One region of the Sodalis praecaptivus genome, then DNA from elsewhere that is predicted to be linked to it. Evidence: predicted binding sites of a transcription regulator. Region 1 holds the regulator's gene; each other region holds the start of a gene.
What was found. The regulator PurR, encoded in region 1, represses purine synthesis genes. The targets are predictions, from matches to a motif close to CANGCAAACGTTTGCNTG.
Positions count from the first base shown of each region.

Region 2: a site for PurR is predicted at 2,906-2,923, ahead of carA (glutamine-hydrolyzing carbamoyl-phosphate synthase small subunit). Genes of this name have one in related genera too.
Region 3: a site for PurR is predicted at 3,066-3,083, ahead of purL (phosphoribosylformylglycinamidine synthase). Genes of this name have one in related genera too.
Region 4: a site for PurR is predicted at 2,699-2,716, ahead of glyA (serine hydroxymethyltransferase). Genes of this name have one in related genera too.

Region 1 covers NZ_CP006569.1:2,337,782-2,343,410, reverse strand. The annotation lists gene cfa (cyclopropane fatty acyl phospholipid synthase) at 1-928, opposite strand, end outside; gene purR (HTH-type transcriptional repressor PurR) at 1,402-2,421, opposite strand; gene SANT_RS24095 (YnhF family membrane protein) at 2,642-2,731, shown strand; gene SANT_RS10360 (C40 family peptidase) at 2,942-3,904, opposite strand; gene SANT_RS10355 (Grx4 family monothiol glutaredoxin) at 4,296-4,643, shown strand; gene rnt (ribonuclease T) at 4,967-5,629, opposite strand, start outside.
Region 2 covers NZ_CP006569.1:3,887,241-3,892,869, forward strand. The annotation lists gene carB (carbamoyl-phosphate synthase large subunit) at 1-1,527, opposite strand, end outside; gene carA (glutamine-hydrolyzing carbamoyl-phosphate synthase small subunit) at 1,529-2,683, opposite strand; gene dapB (4-hydroxy-tetrahydrodipicolinate reductase) at 3,152-3,973, opposite strand; gene SANT_RS17320 (SMP-30/gluconolactonase/LRE family protein) at 4,233-5,111, shown strand; gene ispH (4-hydroxy-3-methylbut-2-enyl diphosphate reductase) at 5,171-5,629, opposite strand, start outside.
Region 3 covers NZ_CP006569.1:1,242,944-1,248,572, reverse strand. The annotation lists gene purL (phosphoribosylformylglycinamidine synthase) at 1-2,956, opposite strand, end outside; gene mltF (membrane-bound lytic murein transglycosylase MltF) at 3,248-4,735, shown strand; gene tadA (tRNA adenosine(34) deaminase TadA) at 4,844-5,359, opposite strand; gene yfhb (phosphatidylglycerophosphatase C) at 5,426-5,629, opposite strand, start outside.
Region 4 covers NZ_CP006569.1:1,252,157-1,257,785, reverse strand. The annotation lists gene csiE (stationary phase inducible protein CsiE) at 1-1,070, shown strand, start outside; gene glyA (serine hydroxymethyltransferase) at 1,333-2,586, opposite strand; gene glnB (nitrogen regulatory protein P-II) at 2,959-3,297, opposite strand; gene glrR (two-component system response regulator GlrR) at 3,358-4,695, opposite strand; gene SANT_RS22865 (hypothetical protein) at 4,692-5,629, opposite strand, start outside.

The DNA.
Region 1 (5,629 bases):
AGTCTTCCATGACGAAATGGGGCTCGCTGGCATCGGCAATATGCCGTACGGACGGCAGGCAGCCGTTCGGGAAGATATATCTGTTAATCCACGGATCCACATTCATATCGGTCCGGTTCGCGCCGATGGTGTGCAGCAAAAACAGACCGTCGGGTTTCAGATTACGGGCCACCACATCGAAATAGGTTGGGTAGTTTTTCGGCCCCACGTGCTCGAACATCCCTACCGAGACAATGCGATCGAATTGCAAATTTAAATCGCGATAATCCTGCAACAAAATCGTGACATCTTGCCCTGCGCAGCGCGTTTGCGCCAGCTTTTGCTGCTCGGCCGAGATAGTGACGCCGTGGACTTTAACGCCATAATGTTGTGCCGCATAATTCGCCAGACCGCCCCAGCCGCAACCGACATCCAATAGCGACATCCCCGGCTGCAATTGCAGTTTCTGGCAAATCATCTCCAGTTTATTTTGCTGGGCCTGCTCAAGGCTGGCGGCATGAGGCCAATAACCGCAGGAATATTGCATATACGGATCGAGCATCAGCGAAAAGAGGTCATTGCCTAAATCGTAATGTTCTTTACCGACGATCCAGGCCCTTTTGCGCGATTGGAGATTAGTCAGGCGCGCCGCGGCGACGCGTAGGGTATCTTTTAAATGATGGGGGAGCTTATTTTCCAGTCCGCTGCGCAACGCACGCTGAAAAAACATATCCAGCCGTTCGCAATCCCACCAGCCATCCATGTAACTTTCACCTAAACCCAGTGAACCGTCCTGTAGTACGCGCTTAAAAAAATCCGGGTTGTTGACGCGAATATCGAATGGACGGGATCCATTGATTTCAATGTCGGCTTCAGCGAGTAATTCATGGACGATGCGATACCAAGCGTTATCCTGAAAGCTCAGGTCTTCAACACACGAGGAACTCATAGCTTCTCCATCACCTTTCTTCTAAAAATACCTCGTCAGGAAGAGCCAGGCGCTGCCTGCGAGCTTTTATAAGAATCCACGGTAAGCCGTGGTGTCTGATACGACAAATTAACAGAGGAATAGAAACTCAGAATGGTTGTTAAACCGGCTGCTTTGCACGAAAAAAGCATGCATGAGTAAACATCAGGTCCCTAAAGCAAAATGAATAAACAACTCGTTATAATTGTTAACGTAATTGAGTATAAGCCTGCATCCGGCTTTAGACAACTCCAAAAACAGCAATAGGAATAATAGCCTAAGTTAATGATAACTTTGGGAAACAGTTACACTCCTCAAAGAGTTAGTGCGCCTAAAGAGTTATTATTCATTTCCGCGTCGCGGGGAAATTGACGCGGCCAGGTAGCGCGTAAAACGCCGTGCATAATGGCCAATGCCGCCGCAAACACGGGGCCTCAGCCATCGACGGCACTGGATTAGCGGTTACGGTAGGGGCCATCGGCCACCGAACAGCGCTCCACCAGGGTGGGATGAACCTCGATCGTCTGCGCGGCTTCCCGCTTGCTGATGATCCTATCAAGCAGCATGGTCAGCGCGGATTCCCCTAATACGGCCTTGGGCTGATCCACCGTGGTAAGCGCGGGGGTGAAATACCGCGAGTGGCTGACATTATCGTAGCCTATCAGTGAAATGTCTTGCGGTACGCGCAGCCCATGCTCGTGGATGGCGCACAATGCGCCCATCGCCATCTCGTCGCCGCCGCAAAATATCGCGCTGGGACGGTGGGACTGGGCCAGAATATGTTGCATGGCGCGATAACCGGAAGCCGGCTCGAAATCACCTTGAACAATCCAGGCCTGGTTGGGCAGAATATCGGCCTCTTTTAACGCATGAAGATAACCGCGGTGGCGCCCGCCGCCGGTATTGCGCGCCAGCTGGCCGGGAATGGCGCCAATATCCCGGTGGCCGCGATCGAGTAAATAGCGGGTGGCCATATAACCGCCGGCAAAGGCATTATCGACGATAGTATCGGTAAAATCGCCGCGCACCTCACCCCAATCCATCACCACCATGGGAATATGGCGATATTCTTCCAATAGCCGCAACAGGGCTTCGGGGTATTCGGCGCACATCACCAACAGCCCATCGACCCGCTTTTGCGCCAGCATTTGCAAATAGGCCTGCTGTTTCGATGTTTCGTTGTGGGAATTGCACAGGATAAGGGTGTAGCCTTTGGCAAAACAGTGATGCTCTATGGATTCAATTATCTCGGCGAAATAGGGGGCTTCGCTGGTGCTGGCCAACAGACCGATGGATTTGGTGCGGTTGACCTTCAGGCTGCGCGCCACCGCGCTGGGGGAATAGCTGAGCTGTTTGATGGCGTCCCATACGGCGCGTTTGGTCTCCGGCGCCACGAAGCGGGTTTTATTAATCACATGGGAAACCGTAGTCGTTGATACCCCCGCGTGTTTGGCTACATCTTTTATGGTTGCCATCTCTAAACTACTCCTGGATCCCTCGGCAGCAGGGGATAATGCTATGTGAATCGTTTGCCTGCCAACAAAAGGCAATTTTCCTCGATTTGTCGAGAAAGTGAAAGCGTTATATGCGTTGAGCCGCCGGCGGGACATGCTTTTTGGCCACGGTTATGGCAAGATAGAGAACGAATACCGACTAACTTAGCCACCTGACGCAGAAGCGTTAAAAGGAAATATCATGAGCCGCGATTTTGCTTGGTCGTTAACGACTACCGTCTTTTCGCTGTTGGTCATTATTATCTTCAGCTTTACCGCCGTATTGAATTGATCGCGTTTGGCGCCGCGCCAAACTTCACCCAGACGGTAAAAAGGGCTCCAGGCCCTTTTTTTTGTCATCTTTAAACCACTTCTAGGGAGCTGGATCGAATTGCGGCCCAGGAACGGCGCGCGGATCGGCACGGTGAACTGGCGCGGACGTCAAAAGGCCCTTAGGACCTACGCTGCGACGGCAAGGGGGAGAGGCTGTCGCGCGTGGCCGTCAGCGAATGGTGGTGGGCGTCATCACGCGGCGGGCGCCGACATAATGATCCTGCCAATAATCTTCGCTCAGGTAGCTGATACGGATGTCACGCCCGGTGCGGGGTGACTGAATGAAACGGCCATTGCCCAGATAAACCCCGACATGATCCGCCGTGCCGCGGTTGCGGATGCGGAAAAAGACCAGATCGCCGCTTTCCAACTCGCTCTTTTTCACCGGCGCTGCATCCCGCAGGTGGTACATTTCGTTCGCGGTACGGGGCAGCGGCACGCGGATTAAGTCTTTATAGGCGTAGTAAATCAACCCGCTGCAATCGAATCCGGTGGTCGGCGATTTACCGCCCCAACGATAGGGCTTGCCCACCTGCGACATCAGTTTGGCCATCGCCGTTAATTTGGCGTGCTGGTAGCGAACCTTGTGGCTTTCGCTCATGCGCAATGGCTGCGCGTCTGCCGCCATGGCCGTCGTCCGGGCTTGCGCGCCGCCGCGATGGCGTCCATAGGCTTTCTTCAGCCCTTTGCCGGCGGCCTGGTTATGCGCCAGACGCGTATTTTCACGTTGGCGGCGGGAAGACGTAATGGGGCTTTTACCCACCTTCACGGCGGCGGTTTTATCGCTGGTGACGCTTTTCGTTTTCGCCCGCTGCCCGGCGGCGTGCGTTTTTGCGGCGGTGGTTTTGCCGGCGGTTGGCGCTGTGTCGGCGGGGGGCGTTTTGGTGGCGACGGCCTTGCGGGGTTTCACCACGGCGGATTTTAACTTGGGATTACCCAAATGCTCGCTCTCGGTGCTGCGGGTCTTTTTTTGCAGCTTAACGGGCTTGCGCTTGCGTCGGTCATCGGTTTTCGCCGCGCTGGCCTGCGATTTACGTTGATCGGCATTGACTCCCGCATTCGGCGCGGCGTGCGCGAGATTGAGAAAGAGCTGGGTAAACAGCAGCACAAAAAGCGTAAAGCATAAACGCATGATAAACGCTATCCTCTGTGGCCCAAGGTCGGGGGAAAATGACGGCTCAGCTGAATTTAAGCTATTTGCGGTTCTAATGCATCCGTATTTTCCTACAGATTGTGAATAAACGTGAATAACATGCGCGATGCGGCATTTTTGCGCGCGGGCAGCCGTAAAAAGCAACGGTTTTACAGCCCGTTAAACGCCCTAGTCGCAAATCTGCGCCGCCGCAAGGGCAGACCCGGCGTTCGTGCCCGTTGTATCACGGCCGGGGCGGCTGAAGCCCGCCTGCGGGGCTAACGTGAAAAAAGCATTTAAATGTTCCCCCCGGAATCGTTAGAATAGTGAATTACGTCAGACCCGATGCATGATAAATAAAAGCCAGCCACTGGCTTAAGGAAGCGAGACAATGACCACGACTATCGAAAAAATTCAGCAACAGATCGCCGAGAATCCGATTCTTCTGTACATGAAGGGCTCGCCTAAATTACCGGGCTGCGGTTTTTCCGCCCAGGCGGTACAGGCGCTGTCCGCCTGCGGTGAGCGTTTTGCCTATGTCGATGTGCTGACCAATCCGGATATCCGCGCTGAACTGCCAAAATTCGCCAACTGGCCGACCTTCCCGCAGCTGTGGGTGGACGGCGAGCTTATCGGCGGCTGCGACATCGTCATTGAAATGTACCAGCGCGGCGAGCTGCAGCCGCTGATTAAAGAAACGGCGGTAAAATACAATTCGCAAGCGGATAACGCGCAGTAACGGGTGGAATGTGCGCACTATAGCGCGCCGTCCCGATGCCGTCCGGCGCTAATGCGCCACGGCCGAGAGACCGCCTCGGCGCTATCGCACCCAAAACCACCCAAGGCACAGCGGGTGGTTTTTTTTGCCTCTCAGCGTGCCGGGCGCGGGGCAGTGCGGGCGTCATCGCCGCCCGGCATGCCCTGCGGCGTTCGCTAGGCAACCTCTCAAGCGCCAAGGCGCCGTACCATCCCCATGACGCCCCGGGGACGGGCAGGTGGTGTGCCCTGCAAGCGCCAAAGCCCTGTCATTGTCCGCGCGGACGGCCCGCGGCGTGGCAGCGTTTACAGATCGATAGCGGGGTTGGCGCGATCCTGCGCGGCGCAAGCCTCCTCTTCGGCGTCACCCGTGGCGGGTAGTGCGACCGGCCAGCCGCCCAGACGTTTCCAGCGATTGACCAATTCACAAAACAGGGTCGCGGTACGTTCGGTATCATAGAGCGCCGAATGCGCTTCACCGCTGTCAAAGGCAATGCCGGCGGCGCTACAGGCTTTCGCCAGTACGGTCTGGCCGAGCACCAGCCCGCTGAGCGCCGCCGTATCAAAGGTGGCGAAGGGATGGAAAGGGTTGCGTTTCAGGCCGGCGCGACCGGCGGCGGCCATGAGAAAGCTGTGATCAAAAGCCGCATTGTGGGCGACTATAATGGCGCGGTTGCAGTCCTGATCTTTAATTCCTTTACGTACCAGTTTGAAGATTTCATGCAAGGCTTCATATTCGGTTACCGCGCCGCGCAGGGGGTTGTGCGGATCGATACCGTTAAAGGCCAGCGCTTCCGGCTGCAGCAGCGCGCCGGGGAAAGGGTCGACGTGGAAATGCAGGGTGTTGTCGGCGTGCAGCCAGCCGTCATTATCCATTTTCAGGGTGACGGCGGCGATTTCTAGCAGGGCATCGGTCCCGGCGTTGAATCCCGCGGTTTCCACATCAATGACAACGGGATAAAAGCCGCG
Region 2 (5,629 bases), 1.5 Mb from region 1:
CGCCACGCCCACCAGAGCGGCCAGCCGCGCATCGGCAAAGCCCTTGCGTTTCAACTGGCGCAGGTAATCGGCGCTAAGGGCGGTGACGCCTCGCTCCGCCACGTCGTTCTCCAGCTTGACCAGCTCCTCGATTTGCACCAGGAACCAGCGATCGATATTGGTCAGGTTGAACACACCGTCCACCGACATGCCGGCGCGGAAGGCGTCCGCCACATACCAGATACGCTCGCCGCCGGCATCCTTCAGCTCGCGCCGCAGGGTGGTCAACGCTTCAGGATCGTCGAGATTGACCTTGGGATCGAAGCCGCTGGCGCCCACTTCCAGCCCGCGCAGCGCTTTTTGCAGCGACTCTTGCTGGGTGCGGCCGATGGCCATGACTTCACCCACCGATTTCATCTGCGTGGTCAAACGGTCGTTGGTACCCGCGAATTTCTCGAAGTTAAAGCGCGGGATCTTGGTCACCACATAGTCGATGGACGGCTCGAAGGAGGCCGGCGTGCGGCCGCCGGTAATGTCGTTCATCAATTCATCGAGGGTATATCCCACCGCCAGCTTGGCGGCAACTTTGGCGATGGGGAAGCCGGTCGCCTTGGACGCCAGCGCGGAGGAGCGGGAAACGCGCGGGTTCATCTCGATAATGATAAGCCGGCCGGTTTTCGGATTGACCGAAAATTGGACGTTAGAGCCGCCGGTTTCCACACCGATTTCGCGCAATACCGCCATCGAGGCATTACGCATGATTTGGTACTCTTTATCGGTCAGAGTCTGCGCCGGCGCGACGGTTATCGAGTCACCGGTGTGGATACCCATCGGATCGACGTTCTCGATAGAACAGACGATGATGCAGTTATCTTTCTTATCGCGCACCACCTCCATCTCATACTCTTTCCAACCGATGAGAGACTCATCGATCAGCAGTTCGGTAGTGGGGGACAAATCCAGACCGCGCTCGCAAATCTCTTCAAACTCTTCGCGATTATAGGCAATGCCGCCGCCGGTGCCGCCCATGGTGAACGAGGGGCGGATAATGCAGGGGAAGCCGACATCCGCCGCCACCGCCAGCGCCTCGTCCATGGTATGGGCAATGCCGGAGCGCGCGGTTTCCAGGCCGATTTTTTTCATCGCCTTGTCGAAACGCTGGCGGTCTTCCGCCTTGTCGATCGCGTCAGCGGTGGCGCCGATCATCTCCACGCCGAACGCTTTCAGCACCCCTTCACGCTCGAGCTCCAGGGCGCAGTTGAGCGCCGTCTGGCCGCCCATGGTTGGCAACAGCGCATCCGGCCGCTCTTTTTCGATTATTTTGCGCACCACTTCCCAGTGAATAGGCTCGATATAGGTCGCATCGGCCATGTCGGGGTCGGTCATAATGGTGGCGGGGTTGGAGTTCACCAGCACCACGCGATAGCCCTCTTCGCGCAGGGCCTTGCACGCTTGCGCGCCGGAATAATCGAACTCGCACGCCTGGCCGATAACGATGGGGCCGGCGCCCAGGATCAGGATACTTTTTATATCGGTACGTTTTGGCATCTCAGGCTCCTGATACGTTAGGCTGTGAGCGATAAGCGTTGATGAGCTCGATAAAATGGTCGAACAGCGGTGCGGCGTCGTGCGGGCCGGGGCTGGCCTCGGGATGCCCCTGGAAACTGAACGCCGGTTTGTCGGTGCGGTGCAGGCCCTGAAGCGTGCCGTCAAACAGTGAGGTATGGGTGACCCGGAGCGTGGCGGGCAGCGTTTTTTCATCCACCGCGAAGCCGTGGTTCTGGGCGGTGATCATCACCCGATCGGCCGCCAAATCTTTTACCGGATGGTTGCCGCCGTGGTGACCGAATTTCATCTTTACCGTCTTGGCGCCGCTGGCCAGCGCCAGCAATTGATGGCCCAGGCAAATGCCGAACAGCGGAATATCGGTGGTGAGGAAGGTTTGGATGGCGGCGATCGCATAATCGCAGGGCGCCGGATCTCCCGGGCCGTTGGCCAGGAAAATGCCATCAGGGTTCATGGCCAGCACCGTTTCAGCCGGCGTCTGTGCCGGCACCACCGTCAAGCGGCAGCCCCGATCCACCAGCATGCGCATGATATTGCGCTTGATCCCGTAGTCATAAGCCACCACATGATAAGGCAGGTCGGTCGCCGGCGCGGGTAATCCCCCGTCCAGAGTCCAACTGCCCTGAGTCCAGCTGTATTGTTCGGTGGTACTCACCTCTTTCGCCAGGTCCATGCCGTTCAGGCCGGGGAATTCGCGGGCTTTGCGCAGCGCCAGTTGCGCATCCGGATTATCGCCGGCGATGATGCAGCCGTTTTGCGCCCCTTTTTCCCGCAGCAGACGCGTCAGCTTACGGGTATCGATATCGGCGATGCCGACAATATTCTGCTGCTTCAGATAATCCGAGAGCGACAGCGTATCGCGAAAGTTGCTGGCGATGAGGGGCAGGTCGCGGATCACCAGCGCCTGCGCCTGCACGCGGGGGGATTCGTTGTCTGCTTCATTGGTGCCGGCATTGCCGATATGGGGATAAGTGAGAGTAACGATTTGGCGAGAATAGGAAGGATCAGTGAGGATTTCTTGATAACCAGTGATTGACGTATTGAAAACCACTTCCCCCACCGCCGTGCCCTCTGCCCCAATGGCCCGACCGTGGAATTGGGTTCCGTCTTCCAGAACCAACAGCGCTGACTTTATCAAAACACCCTCCAAGGAATATTCAGTCATTATATTTGCATATTAATTCATTCAAACGGCATGAATCAATGCAAAAATCACCTGTAAGGTAGAATTTTGGCAAATTGGGCGCATTTTAAAGATGACCCTGTAGTTTGTCTACCCTAAAGGGATATTTTTTATCTGCTTTCGTCCGCTTTAGCGTAATGCGGGCATGAACAGCGTAAAAAAGAGGATAAAACAGCCCAGGAAAACGGTTGCCCGCTATTTTGATGGCGCCAGAGCGGCAAGCGGTGCTCTTCGGCGCCTTTTGGCGGCGGAAACCGCAGATGGCGCCGTATAATCCCCCGCTTAATGTTAAAAAAAGGGGGTTTTACGAGGGAATCAACTTAAATAGGCAAAAACCAGACCACTTAAGCAACACATCCATAATTATTTAATATAAACAATCAGTTAATAAGGTCATATGAAGAAAATAATTCAGAAGAAACCCTATAATTTGTCAAGACCAAGCACATTGACCATATCAAAAAGGCCCTTTTTCTGGCCCGAAAGCCAAACGGCGGCACGCACCGCTCCGCTGGCGAAAGTCATTCTGCTTGACGCTTTATGGGCGATCTCCAGGCGCTCGCCGACCTCGGCAAACATGGCGGTATGCTCACCCACGATGTCACCGGCCCGCACCGTGGCAAAGCCGATACTTTTCGCTTTGCGCTCGCCGGTATGGCCTTCACGGCTGTACACCGCGCAATCGGCAAGATCGCGCCCGAGGGCGCCGGCAATCGCTTCCCCCATGGCTAGCGCCGTGCCTGACGGGGCATCCACTTTGTGGCGATGATGCGCCTCGATAATTTCAATATCGGCCTCCTCCCCCATCACCTGCGCCGCTTTTTCCAGCAACTTAAGCATCAGATTGACCCCGACGCTGAAGTTGGCGGCGAAAACAATGCCCGTCTCTTGCGCCGCCGCGTGAATAGCCTCTTTCTGCGCATCGCTAAACCCCGTGGTGCCGATGACAATGCCTTTGCGATGCTGACGGCAAAACTCCAGGTACGCCAGGCTAGCGTCGGGTCGGGTAAAATCAATGAGGACATCAAAATCCTCTATTACCGCCGTGAGGTCGTCGCTTATCGTAACGCCGAGGGCGCCGATACCGGCCAGCTCACCGGCGTCCATCCCGCACAATCCCGAACCGTCGCGGCTTAACGCCGCGCCCAGCGCCGCCTGTTCCGACTGCGCCACCGCCTGGATTAGCTGGCGCCCCATCCGGCCACCCGCGCCGGCGACCGCGATGCGGATTGGTGTGTTGCTCATGGATCCTCTCACTTTTTTATCTTGTCGGTTATTCTCAGGTTAACCGTGCCGGCGCGCCGCCGCCAGCAGAAATCCGTGGTGATGATAAATTTGCGCTCGGCCGCGCAAAGGATGAGCTAGGCCGCTAGCCGACGACATTTTTTTTGCGCCACGCTGCGCAATTTGAATGTTTATTCATAGCCAATGCGCTTTTACGCTTTCCCCATCGCGTAAAGCCGCTACACTTAGCGCTTATCGGCAAGCCAAAGATGAGGTCAGGATGGAGACGCTTTTTAGCGGTCAAGTGCGTCCGGTGGGCGATTATCGCGCCGAGCTGGGGGAATCCCCGGTCTGGTGCAGCCAGAGTCGGTCCCTGTTGTGGGTCGATATTTTACAACGCCGGTTACTGCGCTATTGGCCGGAGCGGGATGCCATCGAGCAGCGCAGCCTCGCGCCGCTGTTCAGCGCCGCACTGCTGACCGAGCGTCGCGAACTGTTTTTACTGGTGAGCGACCAGGGTATCCTGCTTTATCACTGGGAGGATTGCCAGGCGCCGCCGGCGTTGCTCTGCCCCTACCCGCGGGACGCGGCCGGCACCCGCCCCAACGAGGCCGCCATCGCCCCTGATGGTTCCCTGTGGTTCAGCACCATGGACGTTAACGAAGCGGCGCCCCTCGGTGGCTGGTATCGGTTTGCCCCGGGCGATTCCCGGCCGGTCAAAATGGCCGGCGCCATGACCATTCCCAACACGCTCGCCTGGCATGAAGATCGCGTCTGGTTTGCCGACAGCGCCGAGCAGGTGTTTTTCTCAGCCAGCGGCCTGGGAATTCTGCCGCAGGAGATGCGCAGCCACGCCGCCGACGATATGACGCCCGACGGGTCGGCGCTCAGTCATGAGGGGGATTTGATTAACGCGCGCTTCGGCCACGGCTGTCTTAGCCGCTACCGTATCCGCCACGGTACGCTTACGCTCGCCGAGCATGTGCCGCTGCCGGTCACGCAGCCCAGCTGCTGCGCCTTTGGCGGCCCCGGAGGCACGACGCTGTTTATCACCTCGGCGCGTAAGCAGCTGGCGGCCCCCGGCGAGCTGGACGGCGCACTGCTGCAGGTCGCCACCGGCACCCGCGGGGCGCCAACCTACCGATTCCGGTTCGATTGACCCGCGGCTTGGGAGGGTTCGCCGTTACGAAAGCGTTGGGCAAGACGGCGAGGATGGCATTACTCCACCATCTTCACGTCGACCCGCAGCTCTTTCGGCACTTCAAAGACGATATTTTCCTCGCGGCCGATGAGCTCTTCAGCGTCTTCGGCGCCCAGCGAGCGCAGACGTTCGATCACCTGCTGCACCAGGATATCGGGCGCCGAGGCGCCGGCGGTAACGCCGATTGCCTGCGTGCCCTGCAGCCAGCTTTCCTGGATGTCGCCGGCGCTGTCAATCAGATAGGCCGGCTTGCCAACCCGCTGGGCCAGTTCCGCCAGCCGGTTGGAGTTGGAGGAGTTTTTCGAGCCGACCACCAGCACCACATCGGCATCGGCGGCCAGATTGCGCACCGCTTCCTGGCGGTTGGTGGTCGCGTAGCAAATATCGTCTTTGCGCGGCCCGATAATCGCGGGGAACCGCGCGCGCAGCGCGTCAATCACGTCAGAGGTATCATCCACCGATAGCGTGGTCTGGGT
Region 3 (5,629 bases), 1.1 Mb from region 1:
CCCACCAGGTTCTCAGGGTGGTGCGGCTCTCGCTGTAAAGCGGGCGCTCCCCGGCGCGCAGGATAAAGCGGTCGCCGGGCTGGGCCGTGCCCAGATAGTGCAGACACGCCTCCAGCCCCTCCTGGCGGAACAGGGCCGTTACCGCGTCGCGGTCGGCCGCGTCAATCTGGATAACCGCCCCCAATTCCTCATTAAACAGGGCGGCCAGCGTATCTTCCCCCAGTGTGCCGATATCGGCATCAATGCCGCAGTGGCCGGCAAACGCCATCTCCGCCAAGGTAACCAGTAAACCGCCGTCGGCGCGATCGTGGTAGGCCAACAGCGTTCCTTGCGCCACCAGCTGTTGCATAACGCGGAAGAAGCCGGCCAGTTGCCCGGCATCGCGCACGTCGGCGGTTTCGTCCCCGAGCTGGCGGTAAACCTGCGCCAGTGCGGTAGCGCCCAGCGCCTGATGCCCGGCGCCCAAATCAATAAGCAGCAGCGCATTATCGCGCGCCGGCTGTAATTGCGGCGTCACGGTCGCACGCACATCTTCCACCCGGGCGAACGCGGTGATAACCAGCGACAGCGGCGCGGTCATTTCCCGCTGCTCCGCTCCCTGCTGCCAGCGCGTTTTCATCGACATGGAATCCTTGCCCACCGGGATAGTCAGCCCCAGCGCCGGGCAAAGCTCCTCACCCACGGCTTTCACCGCCTGATACAGGCCGGCGTCTTCGCCGGGATGACCCGCGGCCGCCATCCAGTTGGCTGAAAGTTTCACCCGCTTGATCTCGCCGATGTGCGTCGCGGCCAGGTTGGTGAGCGCTTCGCCCACCGCCAGGCGGGCGGAAGCGGCAAAATTCAATAGCGCCACCGGCGCTCGCTCGCCAAGGGACATCGCCTCGCCGTAATAGCTGTCCAGGCTGGCGGTGGTAACGGCGCAGTCCGCCACCGGCACCTGCCAGGGTCCAACCATCTGATCGCGCGCCACCATGCCGGTTACGCTGCGATCGCCAATGGTGATAAGGAAGGTTTTTTCCGCCACCGCCGGTAGATGCAGCACGCGGTTAACCGCCTCGGCAAGGGTGATGCCGTCGCGGTTCAGCGCATGGCCCGCGGCCTGTAGGCTGACGGCGTCACGCAGCATTTTCGGCGTTTTGCCGAGCAGCACATCCAGCGGCAAATCAATCGGCCGGTCGCCGAAATGGTCGTCGTCCAGGCTGAGATGCAACGCTTGCGTTGCTTCGCCGATCACCGCATAGGGCGCGCGCTCGCGGCGGCAGATAGCGTCAAATTCCGCCAGCCGCTCCGGCGCGACCGCCATGACATAACGCTCTTGGGATTCGTTGCACCAGACTTCGAGCGGGCTCATGCCCGGTTCGTCATTGGGAATTGCGCGCAATTGGAAACGGCCGCCGCGCCCGCCGTCGCTGACCAGCTCCGGCATCGCGTTGGACAAGCCGCCGGCGCCCACGTCATGAATAAAGAGAATCGGATTCTCCTCGCCCCGCTGCCAGCAACGGTCGATAACTTCCTGGCAGCGGCGTTCCATTTCCGGATTGTCGCGCTGCACCGAGGCGAAATCCAGGTCGGCGTCTGACTGCCCGGAGGCCATCGAAGACGCCGCGCCGCCGCCGAGGCCGATATTCATCGCCGGTCCGCCCAGAACAATCAGCTTGGCGCCCACGCTGATTTCCCCTTTTTGCACGTGGGATGCGCGGATATTGCCGATGCCGCCGGCCAGCATCACCGGCTTGTGGTAACCCCGCAGCTCCACGCCGTTGTGGCTATCGACGCGCTCCTCATAGGTGCGGAAATAGCCGGTCAGCGCTGGGCGGCCGAATTCGTTGTTGAACGCGGCGCCTCCGAGCGGCCCGTCGGTCATGATATCCAGCGCGCTGACGATGCGCTCCGGGCGGCCGAAGTCTTCTTCCCACGGCTGCTCAAAGCCCGGGATGCGTAAATTGGAGACCGAAAAACCGACCAGACCGGCTTTCGGCTTGGCGCCTCGGCCGGTAGCGCCTTCATCGCGGATTTCGCCGCCGGAGCCGGTCGCCGCGCCGGGCCAGGGCGAGATGGCGGTCGGGTGGTTATGGGTTTCGACCTTCATCAAAATGTGCGCCGCTTCCTGATGGTAGTCATAGCGCCCCGCCTGCGCATCGGGAAAGAAACGCCCCACCGCCGATCCTTCCATCACCGCGGCGTTGTCTTTATAGGCGGACAACACAAACTCGGGCGTCTGCTCGTAGGTGTTTTTGATCATTTTGAACAGCGACTTGGTCTGCGGCTGGCCGTCGATAACCCAGTCGGCGTTGAAAATCTTGTGCCGGCAATGCTCTGAGTTGGCCTGCGCGAACATGTACAGCTCGACATCGCTGGGGTTACGCCCCAAACGGGTGAAGGCCGCGAAGAGATAATCGATTTCGTCCTGCGCCAGCGCCAGACCCAGCGCCAAATTGGCCGCCTCCAGCGCGCCGCGCCCTTCGCCCATCACGTCCACCAGCGTCACCGGCGCCGGCGCGTGCTGAGCAAATAACGCCTGCGCCTCCTCCAGACGGGTAAACACCGTTTCCATCATCCGATCGTGCAACAGGGCGGCGAGCTGGCGCCACTGGGGCTCACTCAGCCGCGGCGCCTGAATATAGTAGGCCAGACCACGCTCCAGACGCGTGACCTGGGGCAAGGCGCAGTTGTGGGCAATATCTGTCGCCTTCGACGACCAGGGAGACCGCGTGCCGGGTCGCGGCGTCACCAGCAATAGCCGCCCCTGCGGCTGATGTTCGGCGAGAGAAGGCCCGTATTGCAATAGTCGCTGCAGCCGATTTAACGCATCCTCGTCGAGCGCCGCGCTGACATCGGCGAAATGGATGTATTCGGCATAGATATCGTCGACCGGCAGACGGGCGTCCTGACAGCGGACCAGCAGCTTATTAATGCGAAATGCGGACAGAGCGGGGGAACCGCGCAATATTTCCATAGTAACAGATCTCTCGTTTTGAACCGCCGGCCGCGGGTGTGTGGCTCGACCATTCATGGGGCGCAACAACAGGGGAAAACGCGCGTCATTATAGAGAATCCCGGCTGCGGACGAAACCGTTTGCGCAGTTATTCTTTCATCCTTATTGACCCCCTGAGCACCTGAGCGCATGCATCAATCTTGTTGCACGTTGGCGCTTTGTTGCGCAAAATGCCCTCCTGTTCGGAGAAAAAACCATAATAATACTGCCGTTAACGACAGCGAGGCCTGCCTCCGGCATGAGATAACGCTTTGAAGCGCTTCAAATTAAATTACTTTATTATCGGCCTTATCGCCATTTTGCTCACCTGGGCACTCTGGACTACCGTCCCCTGGCGAAACGCCCATCAGGATAGCCTGGCGGCCATTAAAGCGCGCGGCGAACTTCGTATCAGCACTCTGGACGCGCCGCTGAGCTATTATCGCGTCAATAATCAACCGGCGGGTTTCGATTACGATCTGGCGCAACGCTTCGCCGATTACCTCGGCGTCAAACTGAAGGTGCGCGTTCGCAGCAATCTGAATCAGCTATTTGACGACTTGGATAATGACAACGCCGATCTTCTGGCCGCTAGCTTGATTTACAACACTGAGCGGCTGAACAGATTCACCGTTGGTCCGTCCTACTATTCGGTATCGCAGCAATTGGTGTACCGCCTGGGCCAGCCGCGGCCGAAAAATTTGGGGGATCTCCGGGGGCGACTGGCGGTCGCTTCGGGGTCGGCGCAAATTTCCCAGCTCCGGCAGTTGCAAAAGAAGCAATATCCGCAGTTATCCTGGGAAGTTTCATCGGATTTAAGCAGCCGGTCGCTGCTGGAAAAAGTGGCGGAGGGTAAGCTGGATTATACGCTGGCCGACTCCGCCACCGTCGGGCTGCTGCAGCGAGTGCATCCGCAGCTGGCGGTGGCGTTTGATATTACCGAGGAAGAACCGGTTACCTGGTATCTTCGGCGCAGCGATAGCGAGGGGCTATCGGCCGCGCTGCTGGACTTCTTCAGCCAGTTAAACGACAACGGCATCATGGCGCGGCTGGAGGAAAAGTATCTCGGCCACGTTGGCGGGTTCGATTATGTGGATACCAAAACCTTCCTTAACGCAATTGATGCGATTTTGCCCGCGCTGCAACCGCTGTTTCAACGCTATGCCCGCGATATCGATTGGAAGTTGCTGGCGGCCATTTCCTATCAAGAATCCCATTGGGATCCGCTAGCCACGTCGGCCACCGGGGTACGCGGGCTGATGATGCTTACCCGCCCCACCGCCGACAGTCTGGGAATAGGCGATCGAACCAACGCCGAGCAAAGCGTGCGCGGCGGCGCGCTTTATTTGTCGCGCATGATGCAGCGGGTGCCGGATTCCATCCCGGAAGATGAAAAGATTTGGTTTGCCCTGGCGGCCTATAATATGGGCTATGCCCATATGCTGGATGCGCGCGCCCTGACGGCGAAGCAGCAGGGCAACCCCGACAGTTGGGTCGACGTGAAGCTGCGGCTGCCGATGCTCAGCCAGCCGCGCTATTACAAACAAACGCTGTACGGTTACGCCCGCGGCCAGCAGGCGTATAACTACGTGGAAAATATCCGCCGCTATGAAATCAGTCTGGTGGGGTATTTGCAGGAAAAAGAGAAAAAGGCGGCGCAATTGGCGGCCTGGAACGCCGATCCCGCCAATGCCTACCCGGTGGTCACGCCGGAGGATCTACAGACGCTAACGCCGGCCGGCACGGGTGCCCACCCTTAACACGGCGCTTTCCGTTGTGTCCGGTGTGCGCCCGCGGTGGTGTCAGGCGCGTTCGTCGGGCAGCGGCAAGCCCCAGGCGGGGTGTTCTGTGCTGCGCCCGCGGTGGTGTCAGGAGGGGTCGTCGGGCAGCGGCGGTTGCAGCCCCAGGCGGTGTGCCCTGTGCTGCGCCCGACGATGGCGAAAGAAAGCGCTGAGCTGAGCTGAACACGCCTGCGCCAGCACGCCGCCGGTGAGTATAATTCGGTGGTTCATCCCCGGATGGCCGAGCACATCCAGCAGCGATCCCGCCGCGCCGGTTTTTTCGTCAGGCGCGCCAAAAATCAAACGGCCGATGCGGGCGTGGATCATCGCCCCCGCGCACATCACGCACGGTTCCAGCGTCACGTACATTGCCGCGTTCAGCAACCGGTAATTACCCACCCGCCGCCCCCCCTGGCGCAGCGCCATGATTTCGGCGTGGGCGGTGGGATCATGATGACCGATGGAGCGGTTCCAGCCCTCGCCGATAATCTCGTCGTTCAACACCAACACCGCGCCGACCGGCACTTCGCCCTCGGCTTGCGCGCGCCCCGCCAGCATCAGGGCGTGACGCATCCAAAATTCATCGCTGCAATGCTCGCTCATGACCGCTCCCCCGGCTGACAACCGCGGCGGATTATACCGGCCAGGCCGCGGGTTAGGAAGGGGCGCTCAATCCAGCCGCTTAAGTTGACCGTCATGGGTGACCCGCCAGCGATATTCGCAAAAATAAAGCAGCGGACTGTCGTGAACGCTGTCGCTGTAACCGCTATACAATTTCAACGGGATGCCCAGCTCGCGCTCCAACTGCGCCACTTTTTCATGGCCCAGACAGCGCAGGGTCAGCACCCAGCCGCCGTAGCGCCGATGCATACG
Region 4 (5,629 bases), 1.1 Mb from region 1:
ATCGGCTCGCCCTGCGCCGCCGGGAGGAGGAATACCGTATTGAGGGCAACATACTCAATCATCGGTTGTGTCTGTTCGAGGGTCTACGTCGGGCGCTGCGGTTGTGCCCCGATCGCGTCGAACGCGATTTCACCGCGGCGCTGACCCAGCAGTGGCATAGCCTGCCGCCCGCGCTGCAATTTCCACCGTCGCGCCTGACGGACGCGCTTGAGCGCCTTTTACCCCTATTGCCCGTGCAACGTGCCGAAAGTAACCGCCAGTTCCTCACGCTCTGGCTGCGTTATCTACTGTTACAGTGCCACCGCCAGCAGACGCCGGCGTTCAATCAGCATCAGCGGCAATGGCTTAGCCAGAAACAAGCGTACCCGGCGGTGCAGGCAGCGTTTCGCGACTGGTCGCTGCCGGACAGCGAAGTGTTCGGGCTCACGCTGCTGATCAGTTTGCTGAAGCATCCTGAGCCCGCCGATCCGAACTCAGCCGACGATCGGCGGCTGAGCCAGGCGGTCGCGCGACTTATCAGCCGTTTCGCGCAGCTTTCCGGTAGAACGTTTCCCCACGAGGGCCCGCTGGCGGAACAGCTGTTTTTCCATTTGAGCGCCGCGTTGGAACGCTGCCATTTCCACATGGGCATCGATAGCAGCCTGCAAAGCGAAGTAGAGGAAAAATATCCCAGTCTGCTGCGCGCTACCCGCGCGGCGATGATACCGCTGGAAGCGGAGTATCGTATTCGTTTCAGCCGAGAGGAGATGGGTCTGATTGCGGTCATCTTCGGCGCCTGGTTGATGCAAGAGACGGATTTGCAGGAAAAACAGGTGGTGATTTTAAGCCAATCAGAGGGAGAGCAGGAACGCAAACTGGAGCTGCAAATTCGGGAACTGACGCTGTTGCCGCTGAATATCAAATTTCAATCGGTCACCGAATTTCAGGCGCGCGGCGCGCCGAAAAATACCGTGCTGGTGATTACCCCGTTCCAGATGCAATTGCCCTTATACTCGCCGCCGCTGCTGCAGGTGCGCATACCGCTGCCGCAGGCGCAGCGCCAGCGGATCCGCGATCTGCTCGAATCCTGAATCCCGACTGCGATACTGCCGAGCCGGTGCCGTATCGCCTGCGCGTCCTGAGACAACCTCGGCCCGCGCTGGCCGACGGGCGGCGCGTGGCCCGAAAAACGCCGGGCCGACAATCGGCGGCGAGGGTAGCCCAAGCGCGCCTCGGCGCTGCCAGGACCTCCAAAAAAACCGGCCCCGCGGGGGGCCGGTTAGCCGTTTGTGACGGGGGTGCGCCAGCAAGCGCCGAGCAGTCCCCTTGTTTCGTTAGTACCGTCCGCTACCGTCAGGCGTAAACGGGATGACGAGCACAGATATCCAGCACTTTATTTTTAGTCCGTTCAATCACCGCGTCATCGTTGATATTTTCCAGCACGTCGCACATCCAGCCGGCCAATTCACGCACATCGGCCTCGGTAAAACCGCGGCGGGTGACCGCCGGCGTGCCGATACGCACCCCGGAGGTAACGAACGGGCTTTTTGGATCGTTCGGCACGCTGTTCTTGTTGACGGTGATATTGGCACGGCCCAGCGCCGCATCCGCCTCTTTTCCGGTCAGGTTTTTATCTACTAAATCCAGCAAGAACAGGTGATTATCGGTAGCGCCGGAGACGACTTTGAACCCGCGCGACAAGAAAACTTCCACCATGGCCTTGGCATTTTTGGCCACCTGCTGCTGGTAGGTTTTGAACGCGGGCTCCATCGCCTCTTTCAGCGCCACCGCCTTGGCGGCGATCACGTGCATCAACGGACCGCCCTGCGCGCCGGGGAACACGGCAGAGTTCAGCTTTTTGTACAGCTCTTCGCTGCCGCCTTTGGCCAGGATCAAACCGCCGCGGGGGCCGGCCAGCGTCTTGTGGGTCGTGGTGGTCACCACGTGCGCGTGGGGCACCGGGTTCGGATACACGCCGGCGGCGATAAGACCCGCCACGTGGGCCATATCCACGAACAGATAAGCGCCGATACTGTCGGCGATTTGCCGCATTTTGGCCCAGTCCACCACGCCGGAATAAGCGGAGAAACCACCGATAATCATTTTCGGCTGATGGGTTTTCGCCAGTTCGGCCAGCTGCTCATAATCGATATGGCCGCTCTCATCGATACCGTAAGGCACGATATTGTACAATTTGCCGGAGAAATTGACCGGGGAGCCGTGGGTCAAATGACCGCCGTGCGCCAGATTCATCCCCAGCACGGTATCGCCCGGCTGCAGCAAGGTGGTATAAACGGCGAAGTTGGCTTGCGATCCCGAATGCGGCTGAACATTGGCATAATCGGCGCCAAACAGCGCTTTGGCGCGATCGATGGCCAACTGCTCCACCACGTCGACATATTCACATCCGCCGTAGTAGCGCTTGCCGGGATAGCCTTCCGCGTACTTATTGGTCAACTGTGAGCCCTGGGCCTGCATAACGCGCGGGCTGGTGTAGTTTTCAGATGCAATCAGTTCAATGTGCTCTTCCTGGCGCACCACTTCCTGCTCCATTGCCTGCCACAGTGCGGCATCATAATCTGCAATGTTCATATCACGCTTTAACATCTGTTTCTCCTGACTCTCAGCTAACCTACTACGGCGATTAAATTAGGGGGAATGACCGGCCGTCAGTGTAATCTTTTTTGCCACATTTCCGAAAGGGTCCAGCGCCGCTTTTTACGCAAACGATTTCCTTTAAACGGCCGCATCCAGCCTGTAGCCGCCCCCCGGGCCACATCGCGAAATATTTTCATCGCGAAGGCGGAAAAATTCATGCGCGCCCCCCGCAGACATCCGGTGCGTTGCGCGCTCACGGCGCCCACGCCTACGCTTACCGCCTACGCGTGGCGATATTGCCGAGAGGCATCCTGTGCCGCTCCTCGGGCGCCGGCGCAACGGCGTCGGTGTTCCAATGGCTTCGGCCGCCGGCAGCGTGCCTCAGATGGCTTCTTCGTCTTGCTCGCCGGTACGGATGCGCACGACGCGGGCGACGTCGAAGACAAAAATTTTGCCGTCGCCGATCTTGCCGGTCTGTGCGGTATGCATAATAGTGTCGACGCAGCTGTCGACGATATCATCCGGCACCACCAGTTCAATTTTCACCTTGGGCAGGAAATCCACCATGTACTCCGCGCCGCGGTACAATTCAGTATGCCCTTTTTGCCGGCCAAATCCTTTCACCTCGGTTACCGTCATCCCGGTAATGCCGACTTCGGCCAGCGCTTCGCGCACGTCATCCAATTTAAAGGGTTTGATTATCGCATCAATTTTTTTCATTACTTCACCTACTTGGTCGATTACCGGCGCTCGCCGTCGATCATCGGAAACGAGGGCCGATCAATGTTTAAAATCATTCGGGTCCAGCGTGTGGCGGGACAAGAGTTTATAAAATTCTGTACGGTTGCGACCAGCCATCCGTGCGGCCTGCGTCACATTTCCGCGGGTTATCTGCAATAGCTTGCGTAAATAGCGCAACTCGAATTGATGGCGCGCCTCGGCGAAGGTCGGCATCACCGTGGTATCATCCGCCAGCGCCTGCGCTACCAGCGCATCACCGATGACCGGCGTGGAGGTTAACGCCACACACTGTTCTATCACGTTCACCAGTTGGCGTACATTACCGGGCCAGCCGGCGGCCACCAGTCGTCTCATGGCATCGGCGGAAAAACTGCGCACGAAGGGTTTATGGCGCTGCGCCGCCATACGTAATAAATGCTGCGCCAGCAGGGGGATATCCTCGGCCCGTTCGTGCAAGGGCGGCAGTTTCAGGCTGACGACATTCAATCGATAATAGAGATCCTCGCGGAACTCCCCCGCCGCCATCGCCTTCGGCAAATCGCGATGGGTAGCGGACAAAATGCGCACATCGATAGCGCGATCGCGATCGCTGCCGAGCGGGCGTACCTTGCGCTCTTGCAGTACCCGCAGCAATTTGACCTGCAACGACAGCGGCATATCGCCGATTTCATCAAGAAATAGCGTCCCCCCGTCGGCGGCCTGGAATAACCCTTCACGCTGACTGACCGCGCCGGTGAAAGCGCCGCGGGCATGGCCGAACAGTTCGGACTCCAGCAGCGGCTCCGGTAAGGCACCGCAGTTTATTGCCACGAACGGGGCATGGGCGCGCGGGCTGGCGGCGTGGATCGCTTTTGCCAAAATCTCTTTGCCGGTGCCGCTCTGCCCGCTTAGCAGGATGCTGACGTCCGACTGGGCGACCATCTTCGCTTGCTCCAGCAGGCGCAGCATGAGCGGGCTGCGGGTAACGATGGCCTCCCGCCAGCGTTCATCGCTGGCGGGTTGGGTCAACGCCAGCGCTTCGTCGATGGCGCGATAAAGCGCGTCGCGATCCACCGGTTTGGTCAGAAAACTGAACACCCCTTCCTGGGTCGCCGACACCGCTTCCGGGATCGAGCCGTGGGCGGTGAGTATGATCACCGGCAGGCCGGGCTGCTGCTGCTGTATGGCCTTGAACAGCGCGATACCGTCCATTTCGTCCATGCGCAAATCGCTGATGACCAAGTCGATTTTATTGCGCAGCAGCTGCCGCAGCGCCTCTGGGCCGTTTTCCGCGGTCGTGACCGTGAACCCCTCGCTGGTCAGCCTCATGCCCAGCAGCTTCAGCAGGCTGGTATCATCATCCACCAGCAATAAATTGGCGTGTTTGCGCGTTCTCATTGGCGTGGCTCCCCGGCCTCCGGCGCCGCAACAGGCGGACGGGCGGCCGCGGCAGGGGGGGCCGCCGCGCCGCCGTCGGGTGCGCTGGTGCCGTCACCCTTCGCGCTCTGTCGTTCGCTAGGCGGTTTGCCGCCGGGGGCAGCGAGTGCCGCGCCGGCGGGAGTGCCATTCGCGCCGCCGCCGAGTGCGCTTGTACCGTCATCCTTCGACGTCTGCCGTTCTTCGGACGGCGGTTTGTTGCCGGAGCCACCGAGTACCGCGCCGGCAGGAGCGGCATTCGCGCCGCCGCCGGCAGCGCTTGTGCCGCCCGCCTTCGGCGTCTGCCGTTCTTCGGACGGCGGTTTGCCGCTGCCGCCGTCGGAGGCGGCCGGGCCGTCATCGTCCGGCGTCTGCCATTTGCGCGATGATAGGCGCCGCTCGATATCGGTCAGATTTTGCAGCTTGCGGGCGGTAGCCGCCAGCTCCTGTTTAAGCTGCTGTTCGCGCGCCGTCAGCGCACGCATCTGCTTGTCGCTTTCCTGTTGCTGACGCTGGGCGCGGCTGCGCTCATCGGCCAATACCAGCCGTAGAGCCTGATGCTGGCGCCATAGCGTAAACAGGGGGTAGATGCCGGCCGGAAAGTTGTCGCGGTAGCTTAGCAGGCGATGATAGGCCCGCCGCCGCTCGGTCATGTCGATATCGGCGGCGTCCAGCAGAATGCTCTGGCGGAAACTGTCCTGCCAGCTTGCATCCTGATGTCGCCAGGCTTCCGCGCGCGCCTGCGCCGGCGTCATGCGCGGAGCACATTCCATCAGGCTTAACCAGTAGTCAGGTTTGTTCACCACCCCATCGTCACGCTGCCAGATGTCATCGCACACTTGTGCAAGCGTTGCCGGCGCCAAATGGGTGTGGGATCCCGGTACCTCGCTGAGCAACCGATGGCGGCCGCCGTCCT